DNA from 2 places in the Nonomuraea terrae genome. Region 1 is predicted to be linked to the other one. Evidence: predicted binding sites of a transcription regulator. Region 1 holds the regulator's gene; the other holds the start of a gene.
The links. Region 1 encodes LexA, which represses DNA repair genes until DNA is damaged. Its sites were predicted from a motif close to TCGAACANNTGTTCGA; they were not measured.

Region 1 (9,253 bases):
CCGCACGTGCTCGGGGCCGGCCGCCCAGCCGTACCGCGCGGTCATGCGCTCGGCGAACGCCTCGGCCAGCGGACCGGCGCCGGGCTTGTCCAGCCACGTCGGGTAGCCGAGGTCTCCGCCGGCCCGCCGCCGCAGAGCCTCGACGACGTCGGGCGCGGTCGGCAGGTCCATGTCGGCCACCCAGGCGGGGATGACGCCCGGCTCGACCGCCGCCCACTTGAGGCCGTCGTGCGTGGACTTGAGGTCTACGGGGGGATATGCGTGGTTCACCCGACCATTCTAGAATCGGCGATTGTGATGAGGCGGCGGCAGCGACTGTGGCAGGCTGTGCGGCCATGACGCCCCACCCGAAGGTCGACGCGATCGTCGACACGTACCTCTCCCTGGCCGACGCGGAGGCTCCCGGGCTGGTGGAGGCGCTCTACCTGGAGGGTTCCGCCGCCCTGGGCGACTACCGGCCGACGACGAGCGACGTCGACTTCGTGGCCGTGACGACCGAGCCGCCGCCGGTCGAGGTGATCGAACGCATCCACGCCAAGCTCGGTGTCCACCCGTTCGACGGCGTCTATCTCACCTGGGACGACCTCCGCCGCGATCCCGCCTCGCTCGGGCAGCGTCCGCAGGCGCACGCCGGGCGGCTCAACCGGCGCGGCGACCTCAACCCGGTCACCTGGCACACCCTGGCCCGTCACGGGGTCACCTGCCGCGGCCCCAAGCCCAAGGATCTCGACATCTGGAACGATCCCGAGGCCCTGGCCGCCTGGACGGACGCGAACCTCGACCACTACTGGCGCCGCCTCGTCGCCCGCGCCTCCCGCGTCGTCTCGCCGTGGGGGCTGGCCTGTTTCGGCGGGTACGCCACCGTGTGGCTGGTCACGGGCGTCTCCCGGCTGCACTATACGCTGGCGACCGGCGAGCTCACCTCCAAGACGGGCGCGGCCCTGCACGCCCTGCGGGCGTTCCCGTCGCGCTGGCACCGCGTGCTCAACGAAGCGCTGCGTCTGCGCGAAGAGGACACTGCCCTTCCGACCGCGTCGAGCCATCTGTCGGGCCTCGCCGACCACTTCGGCACCCCACGCCGATCCCTGTACGCCTCCCCCTTCGAGCGCCGCCAGGACGTCCTCGCCTTCGCCACCCACGCGATCACCGCCGCCCACACGCTCTACACGACCCGCTGACGACGCACCGCGTGACGTCGATCGGCCCCCTGCATGCGCTGCCAGACGGGTGGAGGCGTACGACTCCGCCAGGCGTACGGCCGGTCCGGGGCAGCGGTGGCATGTTCCGCGGCGCGGTCGGCTCGGTGGCCATGCCACAAGCGCAGGCCGATCACCATCGAGGTGAGCGCGACCGCGGCGCAGATCAGCACTGTGGCGGATCTGTCGGAGGCCCAGGCGATCACTGCGAGCAGCAGGACCGCGTGACCGGTGCACTCGGCTGCCGAGGGGTAGGCGATCAGCCCCCGCCGAGGAGAGGAGGGCCGGCCGCGCGGGCACGTAGGTCGTCGCGGCGAGCGGCGCCGATCCCAGCCGCGGCCACCTTGGACGCCGCGGGCCGAATCGGAATATGAGGAGCTCGGCCACCATGGTGGCGGTCAGCAACGCCCACAGGGCAATGCGGTGAATCGCGATCGACGTAGTGGTTTCCGCGTACTCGTCCCAGATCCGCGTCGTGATTCTTCCGGCGTAACGGATGTGGTGCCCAGAACGAGGCCGGTATGAAATGCCCGCCCGGCGGGCTGCCGGCGCAGTTCGCTGACGTGGTCGGGGGTGACGTCCAGGTCCTAGGGATCTCGGTCCTTCGCGGGTACCGGATCACCCGGTCGTGGGTGAGGGCGTGCTTCACGAGCTTTGAGGTCTTGGCGTCCTCGTCGGTCGTCGTTCGGGGTGGCTGACCTGGTCGACGTGGATCAGGGTCGGGCCGATCGTGTGCGGACGGGGACGTGCGTGACGGCCGAGTGAGTGCGAAGCGGGACCGGGCTTGACGAGGTGGCGGGCTGGGTTCGGGTGCGGCGTCCGACGATCGGGAGAGTGCGAATCGGGACCGGCTTGACGAGGCAGGGGGTGACTCGGGTGCGGCGTCCGACTTTGAGGTCTTGGCTTCCTCGTCGGTCGTCGTTCGGGGTGGCTGACCTGGTCGACGTGGATCAGGGTCGGGCCGATCGTGTGCGGACGGAGACGTGCGTGACGGCCGAGTGAGTGCGAAGCGGGACCGGGCTTGACGAGGTGGCGGGTGGCTTCGGGTGCGGCGTCCGACGATCGGGAGAGTGCGAATCGGGACCGGCTTGACGAGGCAAGGGGTGACTCGGGTGCGGCGTCCGACTTTGAGGTCTTGGCTTCCTCGTCGGTCGTCGTTCGGGGTGGCTGACCTGGTCGACGTGGATCAGGGTCAGGCCGATCGTGTGCGGACGGAGACGTGCGTGACGGCCGAGTGAGCGCGAAGCGGGACCGGCTTGACGAGGCGGCGGGTGACTCGGGTGGGGTGTCCGACGATCGGGAGAGTGCGCGAAGCGGGACCGAGCTTGACGAGGCAGCGGGCTGGCTTCGGGTGCGGCGTCCGACGATCGGGAGAGTGCGAATCGGGACCGGCATTCGATCTCCGGACCGGCTCCTTGGCCGGCTCAGGGCAGGCGGTCTGGGGTTCGCGTTCCAGCGGGCGAGTCGGGGTGCGCATCGAGACGTGAGAGCGAGTCGGCAGGAGGGCCGAACCGGAGATGCCTGGGGTGGCGGTGCGGCGGGTGGCCGAGCCGTGGGGTGAGAGGCGTCGCGTGCCGTGGTGGGACGGGCGCCCGGGGCCCTCTGGTGGGCGCCCGGGCCTTCGTCGCGACTAGAGGCGGCGCAGCACCGCCACGACCTTGCCCAGGACGCTGGCCTCGTCGCCCGGGATCGGCTCGTAGTTGGCGTTGTGGGGGACGAGCCAGACGTGCCCGTCCTTGCGCTTGAAGGTCTTGACCGTGGCCTCGCCGTCGATCATGGCGGCGACGATGTCACCGCTTTCGGCCACCGGCTGCTGGCGGACGACCACCCAGTCGCCGTCGGCGATGGCGGCCTCGATCATCGAGTCACCGGTGACCTGCAGGAGGAACAGCGTGCCCTCGCCGACGAGCTGCTTGGGCAGCGCGAAGACGTCTTCGACGCTCTCCTCGGCGAGGATCGGCCCACCGGCGGCGATGCGGCCCACGAGCGGGACGTAGGCGGCCGTCGGGCGGCTGACCGTGGGCTCCTCGGAGCCGGCGTCGGGGTCGACCCACATCACGGGCTCGCCGGGGAGGCGGACCTCCAGCGCGCGCGGCCGGTGGGGGTCGCGGCGCAGATAGCCCTTGCGCTGCAGCGCCGTGAGCTGGTGTGACACGCTGGACGTGCTGGTCAGCTGCACCGCCTCGCCGATCTCGCGCATGGACGGCGGATATCCGCGTTGTTGCACCGAGTCGCGGATCACTTCCAGGATCTTGCGCTGCCTGGGGGTGAGCCCCAGGGAGTCTCGTCGGCGCACCGCGAGGTCGCTGACCCCGCTTGTGTCATCCCGCTCGGTCATGCTGCTCCTCCTCGCCTGGCGGCCCGCCTCACCGGCGGACCTCCCGGTCCGTGGTCTCGATGTCGCACACAGCGACGTTATCGCTGTTGAAGATCATTCTCAAACAATTGTTCGAGTCTTCCTCGAAATCATCGCCGGTGTGGTGTACAACATCGTACGGGAGTTCGATCGACACCGTGTTCGATTTGCTGATCTTTATTTGGCCTTTTCCTCGGGTCGCACGGCAGGAGGTCATCCATGCGAACACCCTCAAATACCGATACGACCAGCGAAGACACCAATCAGCTCACCTTGCTCGCCGATGCCACCCGGAGCACTGATCGACGGGGAGACAATACGCGCGGGCGGGCCACGCTCCGCCGGAATTCAGGGAAGAGGTCGGGGTCCCGTTCGAGTGGTGAGGGAAGGGCTCATTTGCGCCTTGTCCCGCCGCCGCGTACGGGTGGTGACGACGACATGACGGTGGCGAGCCGGCGCTCCGGCCCGCGAGACGGCCCGCGAGAGCGGCCGGTCGGGGAGCGGCGGGCCGGAGAGGGGCGGCCGGGGCGCTCAGGGGAGCGGGGGCCCGGAGGGCGGGAGCACGAGGGGGGACGGTCCGGAGGGCCGGCCTCGGGGGAGCGGTGGCGGCGCGGGAAGCCGCGGTCGGAGGGGCGACGGTTCGGGGGGCAGAGACCTGGGGAGCGCCGTTCGGGAGGACGGCGGCGGCGCAGAGGGCTGCGGTTCGGCGGGCAGGGGCCCGGAGGGAATAAGGGGCGGGGACGGTCGGTTCCTCCGGTACGCCTGACCCGGCGCGGGCGGATCGTGCTGGTGATGGCCATGGCGCTGCTGTCCTTGGGCGGGTTCTGGCTCGGCACGCGTGCCGCGAGTCATGCCGATGTGCGGGTCGTGGTGACGGGTCACGCCGGAGTGCCCTGGGTGGAGGTCGAGAAGGGGGACACGCTGTGGGCGATCGCCGACGCGCTCACCGAGCGGGACGACACGGGGGCCATGGTGGAGGAGATCAAGCGTCTGAACGGCCTGCCCGACTCCCTCATCCGTTCCGGCACGCGACTCTACGTCCCGGCGAACACCGCCGCACTACGTTGACCCCCATGCCGACCTCCCATCCCGCCTTACGGATGACCTTGCTGTAGGGGCGAGACCTCACAGACGGGGACGACCTCACCTAAGGGTGTTCCGCTCAGGCGACGAGCGACGGCACGGGGAAGCAGGACGGCGCGGAAGCCGCTCGGCAGGGGTCCGCCCGGACGCCACCAGCCCAGGCTGGAGCGGGACAGGCGGGGCTGCTTCCAACCGGACCCTGCGGGAGGTCGCTTCTGCGGGGCCGATTTCGTCCGTGGGGCTGGGTTCTTGGCCGGTTCCTCTGTGGGCTCGATTCTGTCCGCGGTGTGGGAGGCCCAGACAGTGCCGGGCGGGCAGTTGCTCCCGTCCCGACAGGGCTTCTCACCATGCGGGGAGGGTTCGTCCGTGGGGCGGTTCCGGCCACGGTCCGAGATCCGGACGGCGCCGGGCGGGCACGCGTGGCGAGCGGGCTTCGCACCGTGCGGGGTGGTTTCGTGGGGCGGAGGTTCTGCGTCGTGGGAGTGCCGGACGGCGCCGGCTGGGCAGCTGCCCCTCGTACGCCGGGCGCAGGCCTCGCTCGGTCACCCGCCGACGGGACGGCCTGGGGGACGTGGCCACCCTCCTTGATCGCCCTCCATTCCTCGCCGCTTCCCTGGGGCACGGCTGCTCGCCCCGGGCGGGCTGAGGGCGGTGGGTGTGTCGGCCGTTAGGATTGTGAGGTTTGTTCACCATCGAGGTCCCGAACAACTGCTGTGACGCCCTCACCTGCGGCGGGAGCACCCGCCCAGGGACGACACGCCGGGGGCTGGTGGTGTCGGTGGGCTGATCAGCGACTTCGTGCCGATGGGGTTGCTCAACTTGCGTTCATGGTCGCACGCTTCTACGGTTGGACCACAACATCTAGTAGTTACACCGATGTAGTTCACCACACCTTGTGTTTCTGTGACCGCTCCATGGCCGGCTGTGGAGTGTGCGCGAGCGTCCCCGTAATGACGGATTTGGCGCGTGTGGTGGCCGGACGTCTTGGAGGCGAACGCGTGCACTGTCCGTTCTGTCGCCACCCTGACACCAGGGTCATCGACAGTCGCTCCACCGACGACGGGGCCGCCATCAGGCGCCGCCGCACCTGCCCCGAATGCGGGCGCAGGTTCACCACGCAGGAGACCGTTCTGCTCATGGTGAGCAAGCGCAGCGGGGTGACGGAGCCGTTCTCACGGGACAAGGTGGTCGCGGGCGTGCGACGGGCGTGCCAGGGCAGGCCGGTCAGTGAGGACTCGCTGGCGCAGCTCGGGCAGCGGGTGGAGGAGGCGATCAGGGCGAAGGGCGCGGCCGAGATCCCCTCCAACGAGGTGGGTCTGGCCATCCTCGGCCCGTTGCGCGATCTCGACGAGGTCGCCTACCTGCGGTTCGCATCGGTTTATCGCGGTTTCGAGAGCCTGGCGGACTTCGAGGCCGAGATCTCACAGTTGAAGGCGGAGAAGGGGGAGTCATGACGGAGACGGCCAGCGGTTCGGTCGCGCGCGGGGGCAAGCGTCCGCGCAAGGGGCTGAAGATGAAGCGGATCTTCACCAAGCCCGGTGTGCACCCGTATGACGAGATCAAGTGGGAGCGCCGCGACGTCGTCATGACCAACTGGCGCGACGGGTCGATCAACTTCGAGCAGCGGGGTGTCGAGTTCCCCGAGTTCTGGTCGGTCAACGCCGCCAACATCGTGACGACGAAATACTTCCGGGGGGCGGTGGGCACCCCGCAGCGTGAGTGGAGCCTGAAGCAGCTGATCGACCGGGTCGTCGGCGTCTACACCACGACGGGCCTCGAGCACGGCTACTTCGCCAGCGACGAGGACGCCGAGATCTTCGACCACGAGCTGAAGCACGCGCTGGCGCACCAGGTGTTCGCGTTCAACTCGCCGGTCTGGTTCAACGTCGGCACCAAGTCGCCGCAGCAGGTGAGCGCCTGCTTCATCCTCTCCGTGGACGACCAGATGGAGTCGATCCTGGAGTGGTACAAGGAAGAGGGCGTGATCTTCAAGGGCGGTTCCGGGTCGGGTGTCAACCTGTCCCGCATCCGTTCGTCGAAGGAGTTGTTGTCGAGCGGCGGCACGGCCAGCGGCCCGGTGTCGTTCATGCGCGGCGCCGACGCGAGCGCCGGCACCATCAAGTCCGGCGGCGCCACCCGCCGGGCGGCCAAGATGGTCGTGCTCGACGTCGACCACCCCGACATCGAGGAGTTCATCGAGACCAAGGCGCGCGAGGAGGACAAGATCCGCGCGCTGCGCGACGCCGGCTTCGACATGGACCTCGGCGGGAAAGACATCGTCAGCGTCCAGTACCAGAACGCCAACAACTCCGTCCGGGTCTCCGACGAGTTCATGCGCGCGGTGGAGAAGGGCGGCGAGTTCGGGCTCCGGGCCCGCCTGACCGGCGAGGTCATCGAGACGGTCGACGCGCGCAACCTGTTCCGCAAGATGGCCAAGGCCGCGTGGGAGTGCGCCGACCCCGGCGTCCAGTACGACGACACGATCAACGACTGGCACACCACCCCCGAGACCGGCCGCATCACCGCCAGCAACCCGTGCAGCGAGTACGTCCACCTCGACAACTCCTCCTGCAACCTGGCCAGCATCAACCTGCTGAAGTTCCTGAAGGACGACAACACCTTCAACGTCGGCGACTTCGTCAAGCTGACCGAGCTGATCATCACCGCGATGGACATCTCGATCGTGTTCGCCGACTTCCCGACGGAGAAGATCGGTGAGACGACGCGGGCCTACCGGCAGCTCGGCATCGGCTACGCCAACCTGGGCGCCCTGCTGATGGCCACGGGCCACGCGTACGACTCCGACGGCGGCCGTGCGGTGGCGGCGGCGATCACGTCGCTGATGACCGGTGTGTCCTACCGGCGCAGCGCCGAGCTGGCCGGCGTGGTCGGGCCGTACGACGGTTACGCCAGGAACGCCGAGCCGCACAAGCGCGTCATGCGCAAGCACGCCGCGGCCAACGACGACCTGCGCACGGTCGGAACCATGGACGCCAAGATCCACACCGAGGCGTCCCGCCAGTGGTCGGAGTGCCTGCGGCTCGGCGAGAAGAACGGCTACCGCAACGCCCAGGCCAGCCTGCTCGCGCCCACCGGCACGATCGGCCTGATGATGGACTGCGACACCACCGGCATCGAGCCCGACCTGGCGCTGGTCAAGTTCAAGAAGCTCGTCGGCGGCGGCTCCATGCAGATCGTCAACCAGACGATCCCGCGGGCGCTCAGGCAGCTCGGCTACCAGCAGGAGCAGATCGAGGCCATCGTCGAGTACATCGCCGAGCACAGCCACGTCGTCGACGCCCCCGGCCTGCGCCGCGAGCACTACGAGGTGTTCGACTGCGCGATGGGCGAGCGGGCGATCGCGCCCATGGGCCACGTGCGGATGATGGCGGCCACGCAGCCGTTCCTGTCCGGCGCCATCTCCAAGACGGTCAACCTGCCCGAGTCGGCCACGATCGACGACATCGAGCAGGTCTACCTGGAGGGCTGGAAGCTCGGCCTGAAGGCCCTCGCCGTCTACCGCGACAACTGCAAGGTCGGCCAGCCGCTGTCGGCGGGCGACGGCTCCAAGAAGGACACCTCCGCCAAGCAGGAGGACAAGGAGCCCGAGGTCAAGGTCATCGAGGTCAACCGGCCGACCCGGCGGCGCATGCCCAACCAGCGGCCGAGCATGACCACCCGCTTCACGGTGGGCGGCGCCAAGGGCTACATGACCGCCTCGTCCTACCCCGACGACGGCCTCGGCGAGGTCTTCCTCAAGATGTCCAAGCAGGGCTCGACCCTGGCGGGCGTCATGGACGCCTTCTCGGTGGCGATCTCCATCGGCCTGCAGTACGGCGTGCCGCTGGAGACGTACATGAGCAAGTTCGTCAACATGCGCTTCGAGCCGGCCGGCATGACGGACGACCCGGACATCCGGATGGCCACGTCGGTGATGGACTACATCTTCCGCCGCCTGGCCCTCGACCACCTGCCGTACGACGAGCGGGCCGCGCTGGGCATCTTCTCGGCGGCCGAGCGCGCGGCGCAGCAGCGCGGCGAGGACCCGGCGGCGCTGCAGGAGACGGTCGACCGTGAGGCGCTGGCCCAGTCCGCGCCCATCGAGGCCGCCCAGCCGAAGGCGGAGCAGCCGGAGGTCAAGGAGCTGACGCTGGAGAGCCACCAGCGCTTCACCGCCGACGCTCCGCTCTGCATGACCTGCGGCACGAAGATGCGCCCGGCCGGCAGCTGCTACGTCTGCGAGGGCTGCGGCTCCACCAGCGGCTGCAGCTGACCTGACGACCGGCGGCGGGGAGCCCGGCTCCCCGCCGCCGATCGCGGCCTCAGAACAGACCGGTCTCCGAACAGGGCGGGCTCAGAAGAGGCAGGCTCCGGCGACGCCTCTTTCGAGGTCGAGCAGCTGCTGCTTCGTTGCCAGACCGCCGCCGTACCCGGTGAGGTGGCCGGTGGAGCCGACGACGCGGTGGCAGGGCACGATGATGCCGATCGGGTTCTTGCCGTTGGCCAGGCCCACGGCCCGGGCCGCGCTCGGCTGCCCGATCCGGTCGGCGAGCTGACCGTAGGTGATCGTCTCGCCGTACGGGATGTCCCGCAGGGCCGCCCAGACCCGTCGCTGGAA
Region 2 (9,253 bases), 950 kb from region 1:
CGACCGCGCGGGCACGTGGCCGAGGCGGGCCGCTCGCATCGCGCTCTCGCTCGCGGTCGTCACGTTCTCGCCGGTCGGGGTCGCCGCCGCCTGGACGCGCGGCCTGATGCCCAACGCGTCCGGCGTCGTCACCCTGGCCGACGGGCTGCGCGAGGCCGCCACCGCCCCCGGCACGCTGCGGCTGATCGTCGCCGCGGCCACGTTCGGCGTCGTGTGCGCGCTGGCCCTCGTCGCGTACCTGCCGGTCCTGCGCGGCGGCACCCCGGGGCCCGCGCTGCTCGCCGTCGGGGCGCTGCTCGCGCTCGCCGTCGTCGCCGTGGGGCTGCAGGCGTTCTCGTTCGGCATGGTGCTCACCCGGGGAGGCCCTCAGCGCGCCACAGAGACGCTCGCGGGCCTGTCCTACGATTACGCCTTCCGGATGGCCGAGTTCGGCCCCGGTGCGGCCGTCGCGGCCCTCACGTGGGCTCTGCTCGCCGTGCTCGGCGTCGCCGCCACGATCGTCGCGGTCGCCTTCCGGCTGCGCATCACCGTGACGCCGCGCGAGGCGGCCGCCGACGCCTCCTCGTGGGCGTCGCACGACAAAGCTCCGAGCCCGTACGGCGTGTCCTCCGGGGCCGCCGCCCAGCTGCCGGCGTCCCCTTACGGCCAGGCCCACGGGCAGCCGGTGGCGGGCCCCTACGGCGTGTTCTCCGCGACGGGCCAGGACGCTCCGGCGTCCCCGTACGTGACCGGCGGGGCGGAGCTCCTGCCCCCGGGGCCCGCAGAGGCGGTGGCCGGCGCGGGCCACGCCTCCCCGGCCGTACCCGTGCGGCGGGCGGCCGGGCCGGTGGCCGTGGCCGCCGGGGTGACGGCGCTGGTCGTCGTGGCCGCCGTCGCGCTGCTGTGCGCCTGGCCCTGGATCGACGGCGTGCTCGCCTCGCCGCGAAGCCCTGCGGGCACCCTGCGCGCGCAGGTCAACACCTGGGTGCCCGCCCTCGCCGGCGCGGTCGTCCCGGTGGGCGTGGCCTACCTGGCCGCGCTCGGCATCGGCGGCCTGCGCCCGCTGGGGCGGCGCAGCGAGTGGCTGCTGCTGGTGTTCGCGCCGTGGCTGTTCGCCGGCACGGGCGTCCTCGGCGTCGCCAACTGGCAGAACACCCGCAACCTCGGCCTCGTCGACACCTTCCCCGCGCTCATCCCGCCCGTGCTGGTGAGCGTCCCGGCCCTGCTGGTGCTCACGCTGCTGTGCAAGGGGCTGGCCGAGCGCACCGACCGCGACTTCTTCGGCGGCGTGTTCCTGCCGTCGCTGCCCATGGCCGGCATCCTCACCGGCGCCGTCACGCTCGTGAACGCCCACGACCTGCTGTGGCCGCTGCTGGTCGCCCAGCAGCCCGAGCTGTTCACCGCTCCGGTCGCCCAGGTCAACCAGCTCAGCTCGTACGCCGCCCGCACGCCGGACGTCGGCGCCGGCACGCCGCTGCTCGTGGTCGCCGTCGCGCTGGCCGCCCTCGTGGCCGCCCAGCTGCTCTACCTCGACCGCCTCGCGATCACGGTCAAGGACGCGGGGCAGGGTTCGCCCTCGCCCGCCCCGGCTGCGTAGGGTTGACTGCTTGTGGAGATACGCGACCTGACCGAAGCAGACCTCGACGACGTCATCGACGCGCGCAGGCGCGCCTTCGGCCCGATACCCGCGGACAGCAGGGAGAAGTGGCGCCGCATGGTGCTGCCCGCGCTCGGCGAGGGCCGCTACCTGGGGGTGTTCGACGGCGGCCGGCTGGCCGCCGCCGCCCGGCTGCGCGGGTTCACGCAGTGGTGGCACGGCAAGCCGCAGCCCATGGCGGGGGTCGCCGGGGTCACGGTCAACCCGGAAGACCGCGGCCGCGGCGTCGGCACCCTCATCATGAAGGCCGTGATGGACCGCGCGGAGGCGCTCGGCGACGCGGTGTCCGCGCTCTACCCGGCCACCACCGCCATCTACCGCCGGATCGGCTACGAGCACGCCGGAGCGCTGCACACCGTGCGCCTGCCCGCCGAGGACCTGCGCAGGATCGCTCCGGCCGGGCCGGTCAAGCTGCGCAGGATGGGCCCCGGCGACGCCGCCGAGGTCGTGTCGGTGCTCCACCGCGTGCACGCCCTCGCCCGCTCCAGCGGCCCGGTCTGCTGGGACGAGCACATCTGGGGCGTCCGGCTCGGTGACGAGGACGACTTCCTCTACCTCGCCGACGACGGCTACGTCGTCTACCGCTGGAAGGGCGACGACATCGAGGTCGAGAACCTCGTCGCCGGCTCGGGCGAGACCCTGCGCGCCCTGTGGTCCCTGGTCGGCAGCGCGTCCTCCGTCGCCCGCCACGTCGTGGCGTCCGTGGCGCCCGACGATCCGGTGCTGTGGCTGCTGCGCGAGCGTACGAAGGAGGAGGTCGCCCAGATCCGGTGGATGTTCCGGGTGCTCGACGTGCCCGCCGCCGTCGAGCGCAGGGGTTACCCGGCCCACGCCTCCTGCGAGGCCGTCGTCACCGTGGACGACCCGGTCAGGGCCGGGGGCACGTGGCGGCTGGAGCTCGCGGGAGGCTCGGGCGCGGCCACGCCGGTCGACGGGCCCGGCCCTCGGCTGACCGTCAACGGCTTCTCCGCCCTGTACGCCGGTGTCCCGACGGCCACGCTGCGGCTCGGCGGGCTCATGACCGGTGACGACCGCTACGACGAGGCCCTCGACGCGGCCTTCGCCGCCAAGCCGTACATGCTGGACTATTTCTGAGGCGCCACTTCCGGCAGGCCCGCGCTGGACGGGCGATTCGCGGTGCGCGGGCATCCCGGCAGGGGTAGAGTCTCGTGCGAACAGGTGTTCGGCGGGCGGGAGGGCATGCCGGTGCGGGTGATGGGCGTCGATCCGGGGCTGACCCGATGCGGCCTCGGCGCGGTCGAGGGCCGGCCGGGGGCGCCGCTGTCGATGGTGGCCGTCGGGGTGGTGCGCACCGGCGCCGACGAGGAGCTCGGCGCCCGGCTCGTCGGCATCGAGGCCGGGATCGAGCGCTGGCTCGACGAGGTGCGGCCCGACGCGGTGGCCGTGGAGCGCGTCTTCAGCCAGCACAACGTCCGCACGGTGATGGGCACCGCCCAGGCGGCCGGCATCGCGGTCCTGTGCGCGGCCCGGCGCGGGCTGCCCGTGGCGCTGCACACGCCGTCGGAGGTCAAGGCCGCCATCACCGGCAGCGGCACGGCCGACAAGAAGCAGATCGGCGCCATGGTCACCCGCCTGCTGCGGCTGAGCGAGATGCCGAAGCCCGCCGACGCCGCCGACGCGCTCGCGCTGGCCATCTGCCACGTCTGGCGCGGCGGCGCCCAGCATCGCCTGGCCGAGGCAGTGGCCAGGGCCACCGGGAAGGGCGCCCGGCCGTGAGGCCCGCGCCGCGTCCGGCGCGCCGATCGCCGGAGTCGCCGGGCAGACCAGTTGAGCGGGATACTCGCATGACCATGACCGGGCCAGGAGGGGCAGTGACGGGAGGCGGGCGGCTGTGATCGCGTCGGTGGCGGGCAAGGTGACGGCGATCGCGCCCGACGGGGCCGTGATCGAGGTCGGCGGCATCGGCATCCTCGTCCACTGCACTCCGGGCACGCTCGCGACGTTGCGGATGGGGGAGGACGCCCGGCTGGCCACGTCCCTGGTCGTCCGCGAGGAGTCGCTCACCCTCTACGGCTTCGCCACCGACGACGAGCGGGTCGTGTTCGAGATGCTGCAGACGGCCAGCGGGGTCGGCCCCAAGCTGGCGCTGGCCATGCTCGCCGTCCACACGCCCAACGCGCTGCGCACCGCCGTGGCCGCCGCCGACCTCAAAGCGCTCACCCAGGTGCCGGGCATCGGCCAGAAGGGCGCACAGCGCATCGTCCTGGAGCTGAAAGACCGGCTCGGCACCCCCGAGGCGGCGCTCGACGCGGCGCTCAACGGCGCGCGGCGCACGGCGCCGTGGCGCGATCAGGTCCACTCCGGGCTCGTGGGCCTGGGCTACTCCAGCAAGGACGCCGACCAGGCGATCGCCGCCGTGGAGCCCGACGCCGACGCCGAGCTCGCCGCCGGCCGCCAGCCCCAGGTCGCCGCCCTGCTCAAGGCCGCCCTGCGATCCCTGAGCATCCGATGACCCCGCGCCCCGCTCCCCACACCACCCCGGGCACTCCCCACCTTCCGTCCGAGCGGGCCACCCTGAGTGCCCCTCACCGTCGATCCGCGTACGGCAGCTTGGGCGGCTCTGGTCTTCGGTCCGAGCACGGCATCTCGGGGGCCCTTGACCTTCCGCGCGAGCACGCCGGCCCGGGCAACCCGCATCTGCCGCCCAAGCGAGCCATTCCGCCTCGCGACAGGGTGGCGAGGCGGGGTGGCGGGGGTTGTGGCACGGAGTGGGCCGGTGGCGCGAGCGAAAGGAGGAGCCGGCGTGGGGTTTGAGCGGGAGATCCTGTCGCCCGATGCCGGAGGCGACGAGCTGCAGATCGAGGCGGCGTTGCGGCCCAAGCGCCTCAGCGAGTTCATCGGCCAGGGGCGCGTGCGCGAGCAGCTGTCCCTGGTGCTGGAGAGTGCGCTGCGACGGCAGCGGCCGCCCGACCACGTGCTGATGAACGGCTCCCCGGGCCTGGGCAAGACGACCCTGGCGATGATCATCGCGGCCGAGCTGAACGCCCCGCTCCGCATCACCTCCGGCCCGGCGCTGGAGCGCGCCGGCGATCTCGCGGCCATCCTGTCGACCCTCACCGAGGGTGAGGTGCTGTTCATCGACGAGATCCACCGGATGGCCAGGCCCGCCGAGGAGATGCTCTACCTCGCCATGGAGGACTTCCGGGTCGACATCGTGGTCGGCAAGGGGCCGGGCGCCACCGCCATCCCGCTCGACATCGCGCCCTTCACCCTGGTGGGCGCCACCACCCGCGCCGGGCTGCTGCCGGCTCCGCTGCGCGACCGGTTCGGCTTCACCGCCCACATGGACTTCTACGAGGTCGCCGAGCTCGAACAGGTGCTCTACCGTTCGGCCCGGCTGCTCGGTGTCACGCTTCCCGAAGAAGGCGCCCACGAGATCGCGCGCCGCTCCAGGGGAACGCCCCGCATCGCCAACCGGCTGCTGAGGCGTGTACGCGACTTTGCGGACGTACGCGCTGATGGAGTGATAAATCGCGAAATTGCGGCGGCAGCGCTGAATCTTTACGAAGTTGACGCCGAAGGGCTCGACCGGCTCGACCGGGCGGTGCTCGGCGTGTTGCTGAAAAAGTTCGGCGGCGGCCCCGTGGGCCTGTCCACCCTGGCCGTGGCCGTGGGTGAGGAGCCGGAAACGGTGGAGGTGGTGGCCGAGCCGTTCCTCGTACGCCAAGGCCTGCTGGCCAGGACCCCGCGCGGCCGGGTGGCCACCGCGGCGGCCTGGATCCACCTCGGACTGGCCCCGCCTCCCGACGCGTTCGGAGCGACCGATTTGGCCTGATCACAGATCGGTTGCAACCGTTTCAAAATGGGAACTTCCCCGCGTGCCGAAACGCTGCCTCGTTGCCGCGTTTCGCAACAAGCGCCTACACTCCGTGGCTTGGCTGGCTGTGTAGGCTGACGGGCTGATGCGGCGCGGCCCGACGCTGCGCACGGAATTTCCGGCGCGAGGCCGGTGTCAACTCCTTGTACGACAATTGGAAGGTCGCCCCTTATGGACCAACTCACTAGCATCCTGCCGCTGATTCTGCTGGTGGTGGTGTTTTACTTCTTGCTGATCCGCCCTCAGCGCAAGCGTCAGCAAGAGGCGCTCAAGATGCAGAGCTCCCTGACGCCCGGCACCCGCGTCATGACGACCACCGGCCTGTTCGCTACCGTCGTCGCGGTGGACAATGAGGACGTCATCCTCGAAGTCGCGCCAGGGATCGAGACCCGCTGGGTCAAGGCGGCCATCGGTCGGGTCGTGACGCCCGGAGACGCTCCGGCGGACGAGCCGGTCGCCGACGGGTCCGGCGAGGAGGACAAGACGGAGTCCGAGGCCGCCGTGGAGCGTAACGGGGACCAGGACTCCAACACCAAGCGGTCCTGACTAAGCTCTGCGACAAACCTCTATCTGAAAGAACTGACGACCAGTGGCCCGATCGACCAGCAGCCACAGCCGACCGGGGCGTACGCTCCTCGTGCTTCTGGCGCTCATCCTCGCCCTGGGCGGGACGATGTTCCTGCAGAAGGCGTATACGCCCAAGCTGGGGCTCGACCTCGCCGGCGGCACGACGGTGACTCTGTCACCAGTGACCCAGAACAACGCGGCTCCGCCGGACGAGATCCTCGACCGCGCGGTGAGCATCATCCGCGACCGGGTCAACGGCACCGGGATCTCCGACGCGGAGGTCGCCAAGTCAGGCGACAACATCATCATCTCCATCCCGGGAGTCGGGCAGGGCGAGGCCATCAAGCTGGTCGCCACCACCGCGGAGCTGCGTTTCCGCCAGGTGCTGGCCATGGCAGCCACGCAGCTCCCGCAGGAACTCGCCACCACCGCTCCGACCCCGGCGGCCTCGCCCTCGGGGTCCGCGAGCCCGGCCGCCTCGCAGTCGGCCGGCGCGCCGGAGGCCAGCACCCAGCCGAGCGCCTCCCCGACGGGCAAGGCGCTGTCCTCCGCGCTGACGGCCCCGACGCCGGCCCCGTCCGGCTCCGCTGAGCCGTCCGAGCAGCCGGCGCGCGGGCAGGACGGCGGCGGCCAGAAGGACGCCAAGAAGGACCAGGACGCCAAGGCCACGCCGTCGCCGGGCCCCACCGGCCAGAGCGGCACGCCCTCTCCGGAGCAGCTCGGCATCGACACCACCGGCATCGACCCGGCGGTGCTCGAGCAGTTCAACAAGCTCGACTGCGCCGACCCGGCCAACCGCGGCCAGGGCATCCAGGACGACCCCAACAAGCAGTACGCCGCGTGCGAGACCGACGGCAGCTTCAAGTACGTCCTCGACGTCGCCAAGGTGGTCGGCACCGACATCGACACCGCCTCCGCGGGTGTCCGCCAGGGCACCGTCGAGTGGGTCGTCCAGCTCGACTTCAAGAGCAAGGGCGCCAACGAGTGGAGCAAGCTCACCACCGAGGCGTTCAACTCGCCCGAGCCGCGCAACAAGGTCGCGGTCGTGCTCGACGGCGTCGTGATCACCGCCCCCAACATCATCAGCCCGATCCCCGGCGGGCGGGCCGAGATCACCGGCGGCTTCGACCAGGCCGGCGCCACCACCCTGGCCGACCAGCTCAAGTACGGCGCGCTGCCGCTGAAGTTCAACCGCAGCTCGGTCGACACGGTCTCCTCGACCCTGGGCCAGGACCAGCTCCTCGGCGGCCTGATCGCGGGCCTCATCGGCCTCGTCCTCGTGGTCCTCTACTGCCTGCTCTACTACCGCGGTCTCGGCATCGTGGCGGTGCTGAGCCTCGTGGTGGCCACGATCATCACCTACACCTCGGTCGTCGTGCTCGGCCACAACGCCGGCTTCCGGCTGTCGCTGCCGCACATCATCGGCCTGGTGGTCTCGATCGGCATCACCGCCGACTCCTTCATCGTCTACTTCGAACGCATACGCGACGAGATGAAGGAGGGCAGACGCACGCTCCGCGCGGCCGTCGAGGTGGCCTGGGTCCGTGCCCGGCGCACGATCCTGATCGCCGACGCCGTCATGTTCATCGCGGCCATCGTGCTCTACTTCCTGGCGGTGGGCGGTGTGGCCGGGTTCGCGTTCGCGATGGGCCTGACCACGCTGATCGACATCGTGGTGGTGTTCCTGTTCACCAAGCCGTTCATCGCCCTGCTGGCGAGGGTGAAGTTCTTCGCCAAGGGCCATCCGCTGTCGGGTCTCGACGCCGAGCGCATGAGCGAGACGCAGACCGGCCGCACGACCACCCCGCAGGAGGCCTGACATGGGACTGGGGCGCCGCCTCTACCGAGGCGAGATCGATGTCGACTTCGTCGGCAAGTGGAGGCTCTGGTACAGCCTGTCGGCCGTCCTGCTGCTCATCTCGATCGCGGGTCTGGTGTTCAACGGGCTCAACCTGGGCGTGGAGTTCAGGGGCGGCACGGTCTTCTCGTTCAAGGCGCCGCAGGCCACCGTCGAGCAGGTTCGCACCACCGTCCTCGACGAGGGCGTGCACCAGGCGATCGTCCAGGAGGCCGGCGACGGCTGGCGGGTGACCACCGAGAGCCTGCCGGAGAACACCACGACGCAGGTGCAGTCCGCGATCGCCCAGGACCTCGACACTCCGGCCGGTGAGATCAGCATCCAGGCGATCGGCCCGTCCTGGGGCGGTGAGGTCTCGCAGAAGGCCTGGATCGGCCTGGGCGTGTTCATGCTGGCGATCATCTTGTACCTGTCGATGGCGTTCGAGCCGAAGATGGCGCTCGCCGCCATCGTCGCGCTCTTCCACGACCTGGTCATCACGGCCGGCGTCTACGCCTGGTCGGGCTTCGAGGTCACGCCCGCGACGCTGCTGGGCTTCCTGACCATCCTCGGTTATTCGCTCTACGACGCGGTCGTGGTGTTCGACATGATCAAGGAGGTCACGGCCAAGCTGGGCCACACGTCGAAGCAGACCTACTCGATGGCGGCCAACGACGCGCTCAACCACACGCTGATCCGGTCGCTGAACACCTCGCTGGTCGCGATCCTGCCGGTGGCGGCGATCCTGTTCATCGGCACCACCCTGCTCGGCGCGGGCACGCTGAAGGACCTGTCGCTGGCCCTGTTCGTCGGCATGATCGTCGGCACGTACTCCTCGATCTGCGTGGCCACGCCGCTGCTGGTCACGCTGAAGGAGCGCGAGCCGAAGTACCAGGCCATCGCCAGGAGGATCGCCTCCACCAGCGGCGGCAAGGGGGCGAAGGGTTCCAAAAGCGCAGCGGTAGCCAAGAGTTAGCCGCCTCGTACGACGCCCTCGCCCGCTGTACGGGCGAGGGCGTCTTCGTGTCCCGGAGCGGCGGCACGAAGGCGTCAGCGGTCCTCTCAGGCGTCCTGGGAGGGTTCTGACGCCCGCGAGGGTTCGAGCGCGGGCCGGAATGCACCATCATGGAGCCCGGCACACGAGAAGCGAGGAGCGTCATGACCGAGCTGAGCACGATGATCCTGGACCGCATCAGGGACGTCCCCGACTATCCCAAGCCGGGAGTCGTGTTCAAGGACATCACCCCGCTGCTGGCCGACCCCGTCGCCATGGCGGCCGTGGTGGAGGAGCTGGCCGGCACGCACCAGGCCGACAAGATCGTGGGGATCGAGGCGCGCGGGTTCATCCTTGCCGCGCCGGTGGCGTACCGGGCGG

Region 2: a site for LexA is predicted at 2,808-2,823, ahead of ruvC (crossover junction endodeoxyribonuclease RuvC). Genes of this name have one in related genera too.

What each region holds. Positions count from the first base shown of each region.
Region 1 covers NZ_JBITLL010000005.1:1,037,261-1,046,513, reverse strand. The annotation lists gene ACIBP6_RS28585 (MalY/PatB family protein) at 1-270, opposite strand, end outside; gene ACIBP6_RS28580 (nucleotidyltransferase domain-containing protein) at 336-1,178, shown strand; gene lexA (transcriptional repressor LexA) at 2,827-3,534, opposite strand; gene ACIBP6_RS28570 (LysM peptidoglycan-binding domain-containing protein) at 4,345-4,620, shown strand; gene nrdR (transcriptional regulator NrdR) at 5,634-6,089, shown strand; gene ACIBP6_RS28560 (vitamin B12-dependent ribonucleotide reductase) at 6,086-8,908, shown strand; gene ACIBP6_RS28555 (methylated-DNA--[protein]-cysteine S-methyltransferase) at 8,990-9,253, opposite strand, start outside.
Region 2 covers NZ_JBITLL010000005.1:89,008-98,260, reverse strand. The annotation lists gene ACIBP6_RS24140 (hypothetical protein) at 1-1,576, shown strand, start outside; gene ACIBP6_RS24135 (enhanced intracellular survival protein Eis) at 1,589-2,731, shown strand; gene ruvC (crossover junction endodeoxyribonuclease RuvC) at 2,843-3,373, shown strand; gene ruvA (Holliday junction branch migration protein RuvA) at 3,489-4,109, shown strand; gene ruvB (Holliday junction branch migration DNA helicase RuvB) at 4,401-5,432, shown strand; gene yajC (preprotein translocase subunit YajC) at 5,646-6,020, shown strand; gene secD (protein translocase subunit SecD) at 6,112-7,860, shown strand; gene secF (protein translocase subunit SecF) at 7,862-8,854, shown strand; gene ACIBP6_RS24100 (adenine phosphoribosyltransferase) at 9,037-9,253, shown strand, end outside.